2 regions of the Thalassorhabdus alkalitolerans genome follow, and region 2 is predicted to be linked to the other one. Evidence: riboswitches for the same ligand, from Rfam matches in the RefSeq annotation. Region 2 holds a riboswitch; the other holds the start of a gene.
The links. Region 2 has a riboswitch for cyclic di-GMP ahead of ACFPU1_RS10150 (anti-repressor SinI family protein). Riboswitches for the same ligand answer to the same signal wherever they lie in the genome.
Positions count from the first base shown of each region.

Region 1: it holds a riboswitch for cyclic di-GMP, as region 2 does, so the genes downstream of both, ACFPU1_RS14305 (hypothetical protein) here and ACFPU1_RS10150 (anti-repressor SinI family protein) in region 2, are expected to answer to the same signal.

Region 1 is NZ_JBHSOZ010000009.1:951-8,308, forward strand. It holds gene ACFPU1_RS14295 (DUF421 domain-containing protein) at 501-1,076, shown strand; gene ACFPU1_RS14300 (PH domain-containing protein) at 1,173-1,538, shown strand; gene ACFPU1_RS14305 (hypothetical protein) at 1,578-1,865, opposite strand; cyclic di-GMP riboswitch class I at 1,919-2,006, opposite strand; gene ACFPU1_RS14310 (NUDIX hydrolase) at 2,125-2,535, opposite strand; gene ACFPU1_RS14315 (hypothetical protein) at 2,795-2,938, shown strand; gene ACFPU1_RS14320 (Y-family DNA polymerase) at 2,993-4,258, opposite strand; gene eutH (ethanolamine utilization protein EutH) at 4,432-5,523, shown strand; gene ACFPU1_RS14330 (3-oxoacyl-ACP reductase) at 5,549-6,310, shown strand; gene ACFPU1_RS14335 (SOS response-associated peptidase) at 6,350-7,012, shown strand; gene ACFPU1_RS14340 (MFS transporter) at 7,044-7,358, opposite strand, start outside.
Region 2 is NZ_JBHSOZ010000004.1:127,602-134,959, forward strand. It holds gene ACFPU1_RS10140 (diacylglycerol/lipid kinase family protein) at 1-839, shown strand, start outside; gene ACFPU1_RS10145 (hypothetical protein) at 1,277-1,432, shown strand; cyclic di-GMP riboswitch class I at 1,541-1,623, shown strand; gene ACFPU1_RS10150 (anti-repressor SinI family protein) at 1,661-1,795, shown strand; gene ACFPU1_RS10155 (helix-turn-helix domain-containing protein) at 2,009-2,359, opposite strand; gene ACFPU1_RS10160 (hypothetical protein) at 2,882-3,118, opposite strand; gene nhaC (Na+/H+ antiporter NhaC) at 3,285-4,673, shown strand; gene ACFPU1_RS10170 (hypothetical protein) at 4,913-5,314, shown strand; gene ACFPU1_RS10175 (hypothetical protein) at 5,448-5,582, shown strand; gene cls (cardiolipin synthase) at 5,778-7,226, shown strand; gene ACFPU1_RS10185 (SE1832 family protein) at 7,234-7,358, opposite strand, start outside.

The DNA of each region.
Region 1 (7,358 bases), on a different contig from region 2:
TTCATTTATTGGAAATAAGAGTATAATAAGAGATATCCTCAGCACCTCTCTAGTGTACTTGCAGATCGAGGAGCCCCCTAAGTTGAACTTTTGGGGCTCCTCTTTATGTACATTTATTAACCCCATCCAAGAAGGAATCTGCTTACATTACCCCACCCTTTGTTCTAAGAAAAATACTTGCAGTCTTAGTGTCTCAATGAGGGACTTCACCTGCATATCTCCCACTTTACCGCCTGATTTAATTTACTCCATAAAAGGTGTAACACACCCCCATCTTTTTGATTTTTCGTTTGGTCTCTCCCTCTTGATCGTTTGGTTTGCTTTTATACTAAGATCCTCTTGTTCTTCAGTTCTCTTTCTAAAGAACGTTGGGACCGTGTTTAAAAATGGACAGGAAGGAGAATCTAAAAACATGACAATGGGAGACAAGCTTTAGCATCTATCGGCTGTCTATGATGCTGAATATGAAAGAGGATGTGTTTAGAAAAGGAGGGTAAGGCGTGGAAACTGATTTTATATGGGAGTCAGTTTTGATGGTATTGGTAGGTTTCTTATTACTGCGAGTCACAGGCAGAAAATCAATTTCCCAGCTGACAATCCCGGCCACTGTTATCTTAATTTCAATCGGTTCAATTATTGTACAGCCCATTATTGAAACAAGTGTAGTAAAAACGGTTATTTCTGTTGCTATTTTTGTATTGGTGCTTTTGATCGTTGAATACCTCCAAGTGAAATCAAACCGAATGGAAAAATTTTTTACTGGTGGATCGGTACCAGTAATAAAAGATGGCAGACCTCTTCTAAAAAATATCAAAAAGGTAAGGCTTACAGTAGATAAAATTGAAATGCATCTCAGGCAAAATGGGATCATCAGCATGGAAAGTGTAAAGAGAGCAACCATTGAACCAAATGGACGTTTAGGATATGAGCTGACAGAAGACGCCCGGCCGCTTACTGTGGGAGAATTCAAGCGTTTATTGCGAGAGTCTAATGAACCGCCTCCGAAAGAAGGTAATTTGTTTAGAGAAGCTGAAGAAGGGAAACATCTCAATCCTCCCCCGGAAAAATTGGACTAGGACAGGGCATGATGAGTCAATGGATTGTAATCACTTTTTGTTAGTGAGAGAATAAAAGAGGCATGCAGAGAATTTATAGATGGAGGGATGGTAAAGGTGAGTTTGTTTCGGAGAGGAGACAATAAGAGAAAGCATATAGACCAGGCACAGGAGTTTTTATTTGAAGGAGAAGAGCTTGAGAGTACATATGGACTCATGGTCGACTTCGTTGCTTTTACGAGTCACCGTATTCTCTTTGTTGACCGTTCCCTTATTTCTAAATCCCGGTCAGCAGTATACAGTATTCCTTATGAAAAAATTGAGGAAATAGCCATTGAAAAGACTGGGGTGTTTGCTTTTTCAAATAATATCGAAATCGCAACAAAAAGAGGAACTCATCAGCTTCAGTTTCTAAAGGATACGGATGTAATGGAATTTTATCGAAAGCTCTCTCAGCGTATTTGCGAAAGGTCTAAACAGTAAGTTTTTGAATAAAGCAAAGCCATTGTAATGACAGGGTTTCTACTGTTGATTACAATGGCTTTCATATTTTTCAATTTGCCGAAAAGCTTTTTGTCGTATTTGTTCTTGTGTGCTTTCTAGTAGAGCATTCCATGGGATATTGAGGTCTTGCTGGATCACAGTTTCACAGGACCTTCCCTGGAAAGTGATCATTCCAAAAATTGCTACTGCGTCAATTTCAGGTGCGCGCTTTAAGGTTTCTTCCACGTTAACAGCAAAGTGATAGAACGTATTCCTGGGCTCCTCTGTTAATTGGACATTACCGATAACAATGGTTTCTAATTTCATAGACACATACACTCGCTTTTCTTTTATTATGGTTCAAAAAAGAGAAAAAGAAGTACAGCAGCTGGCTGGCATAGTGTATCTTCATACCTTTGCCCCTAGTGTTTTCGTCACTGCTTTTCAGCAACTTTGTCTTTTCATTTAAACTTATGTTATAGCCTTTATTTTACAAGAAAACAGAGAATTTAAAAGGATTTTTCTGTTAAGCTCTCGATGATCCAACTTTTATAATTATATGCATATCACTTTGTACTCACCTGTGTTACTTGATAATAGGGCGCGAGGCGCCTGACAGGAGATCATTAAATACCGCTTTCTGGGCTGGCCAAATGTCTGGCAGCTTATCCAAGGAAAAAAATTTCAGTTCAAGAGATTCTTCACTTTTTCTTAGCTGTCCACTGAATTCTTTGCAAGTAAACATGATTTTAACGAGAGAGACCTCATCTCCATTCTGTAAAATACGTTCCTGTTTTTTCCCTGAATAGATTCCAAAAAGCTCTACCTCACCCAAGGTAAGTCCTGTTTCCTCAAATATTTCTCTTTTAGCTGTTTCTTCTATTGTTTCTCCTAACTCCATGTAGCCTCCGGGGTGTCCCCACTTTTGGTTATCTGAGCGAAGTTCCAGAAGAAGACGGTTTTCTTCATCAAAGATCAGCACTCCGGCAACCACCATAATTACCTTGTTCTTGCCTGTAAAGCTTCGTAAGTATGTAATATAATCCTCTTTCAAAAAAAACACTCCCTTTTTAAAATCGTTGTCATCTCTTTGAATTGGAATGAATAACATAGTAAAGTGTGTGAGTTCTTCATGGCTTGCTGGTGCGAAAGAAAGTTTAAGTCGGAAGAACCGGGGGTAAATAAACCTTGCTCATTTAATGACAGTGTTTATTCCATAACCCCTTAGAGGATAACATAATAGGAGGAAGTAACGAATGAAAACCGAAGTTAACGAATTGATTGATTACTTGGCAGACCAGGTAGCATCCTTATCAAAAGAAAATGCTTTGCTCAAATCAAAGATCGAGTATCTTACAGGTGAACAAATACATGAGAAAAAGACTGAAGAGGCCAAATGATTTCAAAGGGGCTTCCCTATGATGGGGTGCCCCTTTGTTTTTTACTGCAACTTCCTATCCTTCTGCTTTATGACCTCCCACCAGGGTAGAACGGTGGCGGGCGGTGCCGGCCTTTGTATAAGAGACGGCCCGCAAAAGAGAATCCGCCCCATGTTTTGCTCTTACTTGATCCATTACATAGCCCAAAGCTTTTCGCTTTGGCTTTTTCGGATCAAACAGACTGAGCTGGGTGCAGCTGTCTTCACAAACCTTCGATAAGGTAACAGACAGGCTTCTCACCGTTTCACCGCGGTAGTGCTTTCGAAAAAGATGAAGACAGATATGGTAGATTTCCTTTGTTTCATTCGTCGGCTCAGATACGGTATAGGAACGGTGAAAACCGCCTGCTTCCTTGTGGCTGTATCCAACGCCGAGACTGATCGTCCGGCCGGCTTTTCGTTCTCTTCTGGCTCGTCTTGCCACTTCTTCGCTCATTTCAAGAATGACATGCTTTATTTCTTCCTCCTTTTCGTAATCACGAAGAAGAATCTGGCTTTTACCGTAGCTGATTTGCCCGTGCAGAATAGGAGCTCCTATTTCTGAGAGATCAATTCCCCACGCATGATAGTACAGCTGGCTGCCCATAACACCAAATTGTTTTTCAAGAAGTTCAATGGGAGTTCGGGCCAATTGCCCAACTGTTCGTATTCCTAAACGGTTCAGGTTTCTCTCCATCCGGTTGCCGATGCCCCACATCTTGCTAAGGGGCTCCACGGGCCAGAGCTTTTCTTTTACGTCTTCAAATTGCCATTCAGCGATCCCTTTCTTTTTTGCATCAAGATCAAGGCACAATTTTGAGAGAAGCATATTTGGGCCGATACCAATGGCACACATGAGTCCAAAACGTCTGAGCATGCTGCGCTGAATCATTTTTGCCATCTGACGGGGAGAGTCATAAAGGTGAAGAGAGCCATCCACTTGAAGAAAGCTTTCATCCACACTATAGGTATGAATATGAGCGGAGGGAACAAATTCAGCAAAGAATTTAGTCAGTTCTACAGAAGTTTTTAAATAAGCACTCATCGACGCATTTACGATCTGTATGTCAGGGTCGTCCGGAATTTCAAACAGACGGCTTCCTGTTTTGATGCCAAATTTCTTTTTCATAGCTGGTGTTGCTGCCAGAACCACGCTTCCTGACCGTTTTGTATCAGCTACGACAGCAAGGCAGCATGTGAGAGGATCATGTCCCAGGTCAATTGCCGAGCAGCTTGCATAAAAGCTCTTCATGTCTATACAGAGAATGGTTTTTCTTTTAATTTGACTGTACAGAGTATCCATGAGCTTCACCTCGTCATGCAGTTTCTCTTTATTATATGAGAACATAGGTTCTTAATTCAAGGAGAAGGGTGCTGGTAAAAATTGATTAGGTGCCAGGCACCCCAAAAGAGGTGTCCGGAAGCGTCGTGTAGAATGAAAAAGAGAATTAAAATGTAAAGCTGGTGGTCAGCCTGATGTCAATTAATGAAATAGTGGTACTAGTTCTTGTTGTTTTTATGATCATAGGGGCTGCAGATAAGATAGGCGGCAATCGTTTCGGCTACGGTGAACAGTTTGAGCGGGGATTTATGGCGATGGGCCCTTTAGCGATCGCCATGATCGGAATTATCTCCTTGGCTCCAGTTCTTGCAGAGCTTCTCCGGCCGGTGGTGGTTCCCTTTTTCTCATGGATGGGGGCAGACCCCGCTATGTTTGCTACTGCGTTGCTTGCCTTGGATATGGGAGGGTATCCACTGGCTTTGGAGTTAGCTGAAAGCAGGGATGCTGCTTTGTTTGCCGGCATTTTACTGGGCACGATGCTTGGTCCCACCCTTACCTTTACTATTCCAGTGGCTTTAGGTCTCCTTGAAAAAGAAGATCGTCCTTACTTAGCAAAAGGAGTTTTGGCAGGGCTTACTACGATCCCTCTCGGCCTTCTTGCGGGAGGGGCGGCTGCAGGTTTTTCAATGGAGATGATGCTTCGAAGCATTGTGCCCATTGTGATTTTCTCCGGGGGGATTGCTTTAGGCCTGTGGCTTCAGCCCCGTGTTATGGTGACTCTTTTTATGCTGTTCGGCCAGGGGATGACGGCCTTGATGGTTGGAGCAACAGCTGTTATCACCTTTCAAACGCTCACAGGCTGGACACTTGTTTCTGGCATGGCCCCTATTAGTGAAGGGATCCAAATTGTCGGCATGATAGCCATTATGCTCGCAGGAGCTTTCCCTCTGGTCCATTTTTTAAAAAAGGTTTTTGGGAAGGCTCTGTCTCCATTAGGAAATAAGGTACATATGAATGAAATCTCAGTTGTTGGCTGGCTGTCCTCTTTAGCTCATGCCATTCCTATGTTTGGGATGGCTCGGGATATGAACCCCCGTGGAAAAGTAATGAACTTTGCTTTTGCAGTGAGCGGAGCATTCATTTTAGGAGGACACCTTGCTTTTACTGCCTCTGTAGAAGAGGAAATGATTACAGCTATGATGATCGGAAAGATCACGGGAGGAATCACGGCAATGATAGCAGCCTTTGTGTTAACAAGGGGCCTGGAAACAGAGGTTCAAAAGTAATAAACCACAAAAAGGAGGAAAGGATATGGATATTAAACGTCAAACAGTACTTGTTACAGGAGGAAGCAGAGGACTGGGCGAAGCAGTGGTGCGGGCATTTGCCCGTGAAGGGGCCAATGTCGTCATTAACTATTATCAAAGCAAAGAAAGAGCCGAGAACCTTGCTGAGGAACTCGGTGAACAAACGGTTGCTCTCCAGGGAGATGTACGTAGCAAAGAAGCGGTTGAGAAGATTTTCAAGGAAGCGGTGTCATACTTTAAGATGCCGATCACGACCATTGTAAATAACGCCTTAGTTGGTTTCAGCTTTGATCCAGTGGAAAGAAAAAATGCGGAGGACATCAGCTGGGAGGATTTTTCCGTTCAATTTGAAGGAAGCGTCCAAGCTGCTTTGAATACTGCACAAGCGGGAATTCCTGACATGAAAGCACAGGAATTCGGTCGCATAGTTAACATTGGAACGAACCTTGTGCAAAATCCAGTGGTTCCCTACCACGATTATACAAGCGGAAAAGCTGCATTGCTTGGGCTTACAAGAACCATGGCCCGTGATCTCGGGCCATACGGAATCACCGTGAACATGGCTTCTGGCGGACTGTTAAAAGAAACGGATGCCAGTAAAGCAACATCAGCAGAGGTATTTCAAATCATTCAGCAGAATACCCCTCTTCAGCGGGTCATTACACCTGAAGAAATGGCTGATGCCGTTTTGTTATTCGCCTCCCCCCTAAGCAGAGCGGTGACGGGGCAAAATCTTATTGTAGACGGCGGTCTCGTGATGAAGTAAAGAGGCAGAGAGCGCTGTTAGATAAAGGAAGTGATTGGAATGTGCGGGCGGTATACGTTGACAGCGGACAAAAGAATGATCCAAAGAAGGTTCGCAGCAGAAGTCATTCCAGAAAGAGTGGATGGAAGGTACAACATTGCTCCAAGTCAGGAAGTGCTTTGCATTATAAATGACGGGACAAGTAACCGTGCCGGCTTTATGCGCTGGGGACTGGTGCCTTCCTGGGCGGATGACCCGAAGATCGGGTTTAAAATGATCAATGCAAGAGCTGAAACAGTGCATAAAAAGCCGGCTTTTAAAAGGCTGTTGCAACGCCGGCGCTGCTTGATTGCAGCCGATGGATTTTATGAATGGAAACAGGAAAACGGTGGAAAACAGCCTTATCACATTCAGGTAAAAGAAAAGCCCCTGTTTGCGTTTGCCGGTTTGTGGGACAAGTGGGAGAAAAAAGGGGAAGTTATTAGTTCCTGCACTATTATTACGACGAAGGCCAATTCTCTTGTAGAAGATATTCATGCCCGAATGCCTGTCATTTTAAGGGCGGAAAGGGAAAAAGAGTGGCTCGATAAAGAAGAGGATGATCCTTATCATCTAACAACATTGTTAGAGGCTTTTCCATCCGAGAAAATGGAGGCTTATCCCGTTTCCCCCCAGGTCAATCATCCAAAAAATGAATACGCCAGCCTGATTAACTCATTGTAAAAACAGGCGTCATCCTTGATGGCGCCTGTTTCTAATCCGCAGAAGAGTGTTTTTTAAATGTCATAGAAAACAAGAGCAAAGCGAGAAATGAAAGGACAGTGAGTCCAAGAAACAGGTTGGAAAAGATGGCATTCTCCCCCTGCAGAGCAAAAGGATTCAACACAATCCCTGTATCCTGAATATCTAAAATTGCTCCAAAGGAAGCACTGCTAAAAGCTCCTGCTACAAAGTTTAACAAATTAAACAGTCCAATCCCTACTCCTGTTTGTTTAGCAGGCAGGATAGCAGAGAGAATATTTGCTGTTGAGCTTTGAATAAGCGGGAAGCCAATATAGGAGATAACCAG
Region 2 (7,358 bases):
AGCTTAACGAAGCGATCTCCACCTTCATGCTCCATATAAAAGAATTGGTCATAGTTAAAACAGAAGAAGAAGGAGAGGGAGAAGAAATATGCAAGGCGCATGGAAACGAGGTTGAGCTTATACTGATTTATGGGGGAGATGGCACTGTTCATGAATGTCTCAATGGCTTAAAGGAAATTAACCCTTCCCCTGTGATCGGAGTGCTGCCAGGCGGGACGGCTAATGACTTCTCCAGATCTTTGAATGTTCCTCAAAATATAAAAAAAGCTGCTGAAGCGTTAATGAATGACAGCAAGCCTATAAATATAGATGTTGGACAGGCAGATGATCGGGTATTTACTAATTTTCTAGGGGTTGGGCTGGTATCAGATACCTCGGAAAGTGTTAATGAAAATATTAAAAATCTGTTTGGTAAAGCTGGTTATTACTTAAGTGCATTCCAGCATTTAACAGAGGGGAATACTTTTTCTTTCGTTTTAAAACATGGTGAAACAGTAGTTGAAGACGAAGCTGTGATGATACTGATTGCTAATGGAAAGTATCTTGGCGGACAGGAAATTCCAGGAGGCTCGATAAGTCCTGCTGATGGTCTTCTTGATGTTTTTATTGTATACGAGGCAGGACTCCCGTTATTAAAGGATTTCCTAGTTGCAAAAAGAACCTTTGAATGGAACCAGGATAAATCACAGGTAGTACATTTTCAGGCTTCTTCGCTGCATTTAGATACCTCTGTCCCTCAAAAGGTAGACATGGACGGTGAAATTTATGCTGAGACACCGGTGGAAATCAACGTCGTATCAAAACAATTTTCTTTCTTAGTAGGAAACTCCCGAAGATAAAGAAATGAGCTTTAAGAAGGCTGTTGAGAAAGTTATCTCAGCAGTCTATTTGCGTAGGTATTATGCATCAAATGGTTGCTTGTCTTTTGAGGGAAATTGCGCCTTCAAGGACCTGTAGCAGTGCTTTTTGACCAGACGCGGAGAGAAAGAGGTTCTTTAAAACAGATAAGCTGTCATGTATTGCTAGTCAAAGAAGTTTGTATAAAGAGGAATTTTGTTAGAAAAAGAAAATAAAAAAACATTTTAGGTGACAGCTTTCTACAGAATTACATATGGGACCCCTGTATAGTATGAAGTATCCAAGAGTATAGGAGTGCGTCAAAAGTTCTGATTTCTACCCAATGCTTAAATGTCTCGTTAATTTATACAGTTTGCATTATGCAAGATTATCTGCTTGAAGAGGGTTCATATTTAGGAAGTAAGGATGTGCATGAAAAATGAGCAAGAACCACCTGGAAAATCAAACACCTGATAGGAGAGAATGGTTAGAGCTGCTTGTGAAGGCAAGGGATAAAGGGTACACAGTAGAAGAAGTGAGGAAGTTTTTACACTTACACTCATCTCAGGTGGATGAGAAGAAGGTGATGATGTAAGTCATAATCACCCTAAAAGATAAATTAGAAAAAATGTTTACGTAGGACTATGTTTCTCTGACTGATAAGGGATTTTAAAAACGAGAATGCAGATGTTACAGGATGTGCTGAAGAACAAGGCATCCCTGTTGAAAAGCAGGTGCGCAAAGTCACAGGTCTAAGGTGTTTACTAGGATGGCTGGGCTGCCTAAGCACTCAAATATTTCTTATATTTGAGGTGGTGCTAAAATGAATAGTAAAGCTAATACAAAAATTGACAAAGAATGGGTATTTTTGATTCAGGAAGCATTATCTCAAGGATTGACGCCTGAAGAAATCAGAGCATTTTTCCGACGTGAATCCTGCAATAATAAACTGCATTAAGAATGACATGCTTTAACATACTGATAAATAAGGCCTGAGTCCGGGGGTGCCGGACCCAGGCCTTATTCTAATTGTTTTCAGTGTATTGAAACCTAAAAAAGACTGTTTGCAAAAGGGTTACTTTTGAAAACAGCCCCAGGTCAAAAAGAGTCTTTCAGGACAGGAACTCTGAAACCTGGGTTTCAGTAGCTTCGTGACTTAAAAAATGAATCATTATCCTTTATCTTTTTCATTGCTCCATGCTTTGTATTTCACAAAATCCTGAAACTGCTTAAACTCTTCTTTTGTAATTCCTGACTTAATGGCTTGCTGCAGAAGCTGAAGCCATTCTTCGTCCAGGTGTTCCCCGCTATGTTCGTTGTATAGCTCTTGTTCATTTATCAATTCTTCAATAGAGAGGTCTAATACACTGGAAAGCTTTTTAAGAACATCAATAGAAGGATTCTTCTTCAGGTCTCTTTCTATATAGCTTAAATAGGATTTAGAAACCTTCGTACGGTTTGCCAATTCAGAAAGGGTTAATCCCTTTTCTTTTCTTCTGACCTTAATCTTTTCACCTATCATCTTCCCCCCTCCAGTTAGGGTGTTATTTGTTCATTATATAAAACAATTTCCGTTTTGGGAAAAAAGTAAACCAGAGAAAATTAAAGAAATATAATATATAAAGAACATATTCGTTCATTATTAGGAACAAACGAACTAATTTAACGTTTTTAACGTTTTCTAATTTATAGAACAAATTTCCTTATAGCGAACAAAATATATAAATAAAAAGTAAAATATAAACCTCGATAAAGGAATGCTTGAAAGTATCTATAGAAAATAAGGAAGGTACTGTCTTTCTTTAAAAGGCTTAATGTATTGGCTGGATCCATGCGGGATTTATTATACCATCTGTACCGATGCAGCAATCTGCATGACTTTCCTATAAGGACGAACGAGGCTCAATACTTAAAAAAAGGATCTAGTAAGAGTCTGCCCGGCAGACAGGCTATTTTATACAAAAAAACAAATTCGTGTTTTCACAGTGCATCAAAAGCAGAAAGAAAAGGACAATTAATTGTGACAAGAAAGGATATATTAAAATTAGTGGACAAGCTTGCTGTAAAAGGATAAGTGCTGCACTGGCGGGAAGGGATGGATATTATGAATATCCTCAAAATGGTACTGCTTTAGTGAAAATTCGCGGTCATTATTATATTCCAGTAAATAGATCTTTGTGTTTCCCAGACTGCAGAGAATACCAGAAGTGCCTCGGCCGTTTTTTAAAGCAATCCCTACAGGTTCACCAATTAAATATTGAGCTTTTTTGTACCACTTCATTTCTTTTCACCTCTTATTGTTATCGTATGACATTTGATCAGTAAGGAGCGCCTATTCTTTAAAAATTGTTTTTCCTCCCTGTCTTGACAAAAAAAGAATTTCCTATTATGTTTAACGTTGTGCTTCAACGCATAAAAGCGTTCAAGCAGTGATAATGGAGGTAAATATGGAAAATCAAAAACAATTGCCAGCAGTTACAAGAATAGAAGCATTATTGGTCATTTTAGTTATTCTATCACTTATAGGAACGGCTCTTATCGTATTTGAGGCGCCTCCACATGTCCCTATTTTTACAGCGTTTATATTTTTGGTAGTATATGCTTTTATAAAGAAAGCACCCTGGAAAAAGGTAGAGGAAGGGATTGTGGAAGGGGTATCATCTGGAATTATTCCTATGTTAATCTTTATGTTTATTGGCGTGCTTATCAGTATTTGGATGAGTTCGGGCACTATACCTACGTTGATTCACTATAGCTTCCAAGTTGTCTCTGTGAGCTATTTTCTTCCCAGCGTATTTATTGTTACAGCCATAGTGGGAGCATGCGTGGGAAGCTCCTTTACGACAGCTTCAACGATTGGTGTTTCCTTCATGGCGTTGGGAAGCCTCCTTGGCTTTGATCTCGCCATGGTGGCCGGTGCTGTAGTTTCTGGCGCTTTAGTAGGAGATAAAATGTCTCCGCTCTCAGATACGACAAATCTTGCTGCATCTGTAACAAGGGTAGATTTGTTTGAACATATTAGACATATGATCTGGACTGCAGTTCCTGCTTTTGGTGTCAGCCTGTTGTTGTTTATATTAATTGGGAGAACCGAAGCAGAGATAGAAACTGCAGGTGTCAATGAACTTATGGCTGAACTAACAGAGGTTTCCCTTATTAGCCCGATAGCTTTACTCCCTGCAGTAGTTATTGTTCTTCTGGCTATAAAGAGAACTCCAGCTTTGCCGACAATGTTAGCAGGGATAGCAGCTGCCTTTCTTATTGCTTTAATCATGCAGCCGCAATATACGATCGAAAACTATATTTCATTCATTCAGGACGGTTACACAGCCGAATCAGGTAATGAACAAATTGATGCATTGCTCACAAGAGGCGGTATTCAAGACATGATGTGGCCCCTTTCACTATTAGTATTAACATTAAGTATGGGTGGCTTATTAAATAAACTCGGTATCATTGAAAAGCTTCTTGAAACCATTCGTGCTTTAGTGGCCTCAACCGGGCGTCTTGTATTATCAACCGTGGTTACAGGAATGGGGATTAATATAACTCTTGGGGAGCAATACATGTCAGTCATTTTGACTGGGAAAGCTTATGAAAAACAGTATGAAGAACTTGGTTTAAAGAGAAAAAATCTCTCAAGAGCACTAGAAAACGGAGGAACTGTCATAAATGCTTTAATTCCTTATGGAGTTAGTGGTGTGTTTATGGCAAGTGTCCTTGAGGTGGATGTACTGAGTTATTTACCATACGCGTTTTTTTGTTTGCTTTGCCCTATTATTGCCGTCATATATGGTTTTACCGGTATAACTATGGAAAAAACGGAAGAAAAGTAATAAAGCAAAGGCTCCTGGGATATAACAGGAGCCTTTTATTATCAGCAAATGAAATATTATTTGGTTGTTTAAAAAGGATTTCTCACAAGTGAATAGAGTGTTTTCTTCAGCAATCAGCAATTTTTAACCGTGAGGATGCCAATAAAAAGAAAAGTAAAGGATAAATACAGGATATTTCATTTTTTATCTCTGTTAGTTATATACTTACGATAAAGAATATAGAAAAAGGAGGGAACAAGATGCTAATAACAATGGAAGATGAACTTATTTATATTTATTTTCAAGGAAAAGCTTCAAAAGACCTCCCTATTGGTACTTATCCAGATGTAAATGGCTACCTCCTTTATTCGGATGACAATAAATGGTTGGGATATCGGCTCATGAGAACCGTTAGAGACCATGAGTCCATTACTCTTCCAAAGATAAAAAAAATCGACTATCCACTTTTCAGCGGAAGTGTGGAAGATGCAGACCGGTATGTAGAATTGAAATTCGATAAGGACACCCCAATAAAGGAAATGCATGAACAAGAATGCCTTGTTGACTTTAATGAATACGGGATATTCGGTATAGAAATTATTAGAAAACCAGAGAATCCCCAGGGGAAAGATGAATTAGTCAAGTATTTTATTGAACCTTAAAAGAGACAGAACTCAAGCCAATGGAATAACAAGAAGAATATTTTAGAAAGTGAGGAAAAAAAGAATAGTACGATGGTCTTTTATCAACTATAATAATGAAGGGCAAAAGTATTAGGTAAGGGAGAGAAGTGCTTTGTTTCAACGCATTCTTGTAGGTTTTCTTTTCGCGCTTGTGGCAGTCTTTGTTGTTATTTATGTAAATGATTCACCTGATTCTTATTCTATAGACGGTGGTACAAAGATAGAGACATTCGAACTAACTGAATAATCCTGTAACTCAAAGCCTTGCTTATCTGGAGACCTGGATATCAAGGCTATTTTATTATGTTTAGCTTTTTCTATGAATATACTATGAAGAAGGAAATAAAGGGAATGATCAAATGGCTATATAAATAAAGTTTTAAATGATAAAATATGGGGGTTGAGGAATAAAAAACCTACCATTAAAAGGCAGGGATAGTATATGGATATAGTTACAATTTTATTAGGGATTCTCTATTTATTAAATATTATCTTTGCAGCTGTGGTTATCTTCATAGAAAGAAGAGATGCTGGGGCCACTTGGGCCTGGGTACTGATTCTTTTCTTTGTCCCAGTGGCGGGATTTATTTTGTACCTTATCTTCGGCCAGAACTTAAGCCGAAAAAGATTGTTTGACTGGGGTGATATTAAGAAAATAGGGATAGAGGACCTAATTAATAATCAAACAGCTAACATCCGAAATCCTGATTTCTTCTTTAAGGAATCATACGTTAATGATTATCGAAACCTTATCTACATGCATTTGATAAATAATGATGCTGTCTTAACAGAAGGGAACAGCGTTGATATTTTTTTGGATGGAGAAGAAAAGTTCGCTTCTCTTTTAAAAGATATTGAACAGGCAAAAGACCACATTCATCTTCAATATTATATCTTTCGTAATGATGGACTGGGAGGACAGATCATCGATGCCCTTGCAAAAAAGGCAGAAGAAGGGGTAAAGGTACGCGTTTTATATGATGACATGGGATCTAGGCTCCTTACGAAAAAAGATTTTAAAGCGATGACACAAGCTGGTGGGGAAGTGGGGATTTTCTTTCCGTCGCGTATCCCGTTTATTAACCTTCGCTTAAACTATAGAAATCACCGAAAGCTTGTTATTATTGATGGGGAAATTGGTTATGTCGGAGGGTTTAACGTTGGGGATGAATATTTAGGGCTAAGTAAGAAATTTGGTTATTGGCGTGATACTCACTTGAAGCTCAAAGGTGAGGCTGTAAATGCGATTCAAACCAGGTTCATTCTGGATTGGAACCAGGCATCCAAGAGTGCTTCAATTAATTATCAAGATCGGTATTTCCCCCCAAAAAAAACAGCAGGGGATGTAGCTGCCCAAATTGTTTCTAGCGGACCGGATTCTGAATGGGAGCAAATAAAAAATGGGTATATTAAAATGATTCATTCCGCCCGCAAATCTATATATATTCAGACACCGTATTTCATCCCCGATGCAAGCTTACTTGACACGTTAAGAATCGCTGCACTATCTGGAAAAGATGTATCTATTATGATTCCAAATAAACCTGATCACCCATTTGTATATTGGGCTACATACTCCTATATATTTGAGATGCTTAAAGCTGGGGCCAGGGTTTTTATTTATGAAAAAGGATTTATTCATGCGAAAACACTTGTTGTGGATGGAAAGGTAAGCTCTGTTGGCACGGCAAATATAGACGTGCGAAGTTTTCGGCTTAATTTTGAAGTAAATGCTTTTTTATACAATGCTCAAACGTCAAAAGAACTTGCCTTAGCCTTTGAAAATGACATTAAAGACTCCAGGGAATTAACAAAGGAACTCTATGCTAAAAGATCAGTCTGGATTAAGTTTAAAGAGTCCATCGCAAGACTGCTTTCACCCATACTATAGACTTGTATTAAATAAGAGCAGTCAGTTTATGATTTAGGTCAGTCAGCTCTTGTTCAATTTCAGTGAGCTGGCTTTCGGCCTTTTCCACACCACGCCCTACGGATTCCAACTTTTCAATATCTCCTTGCACCC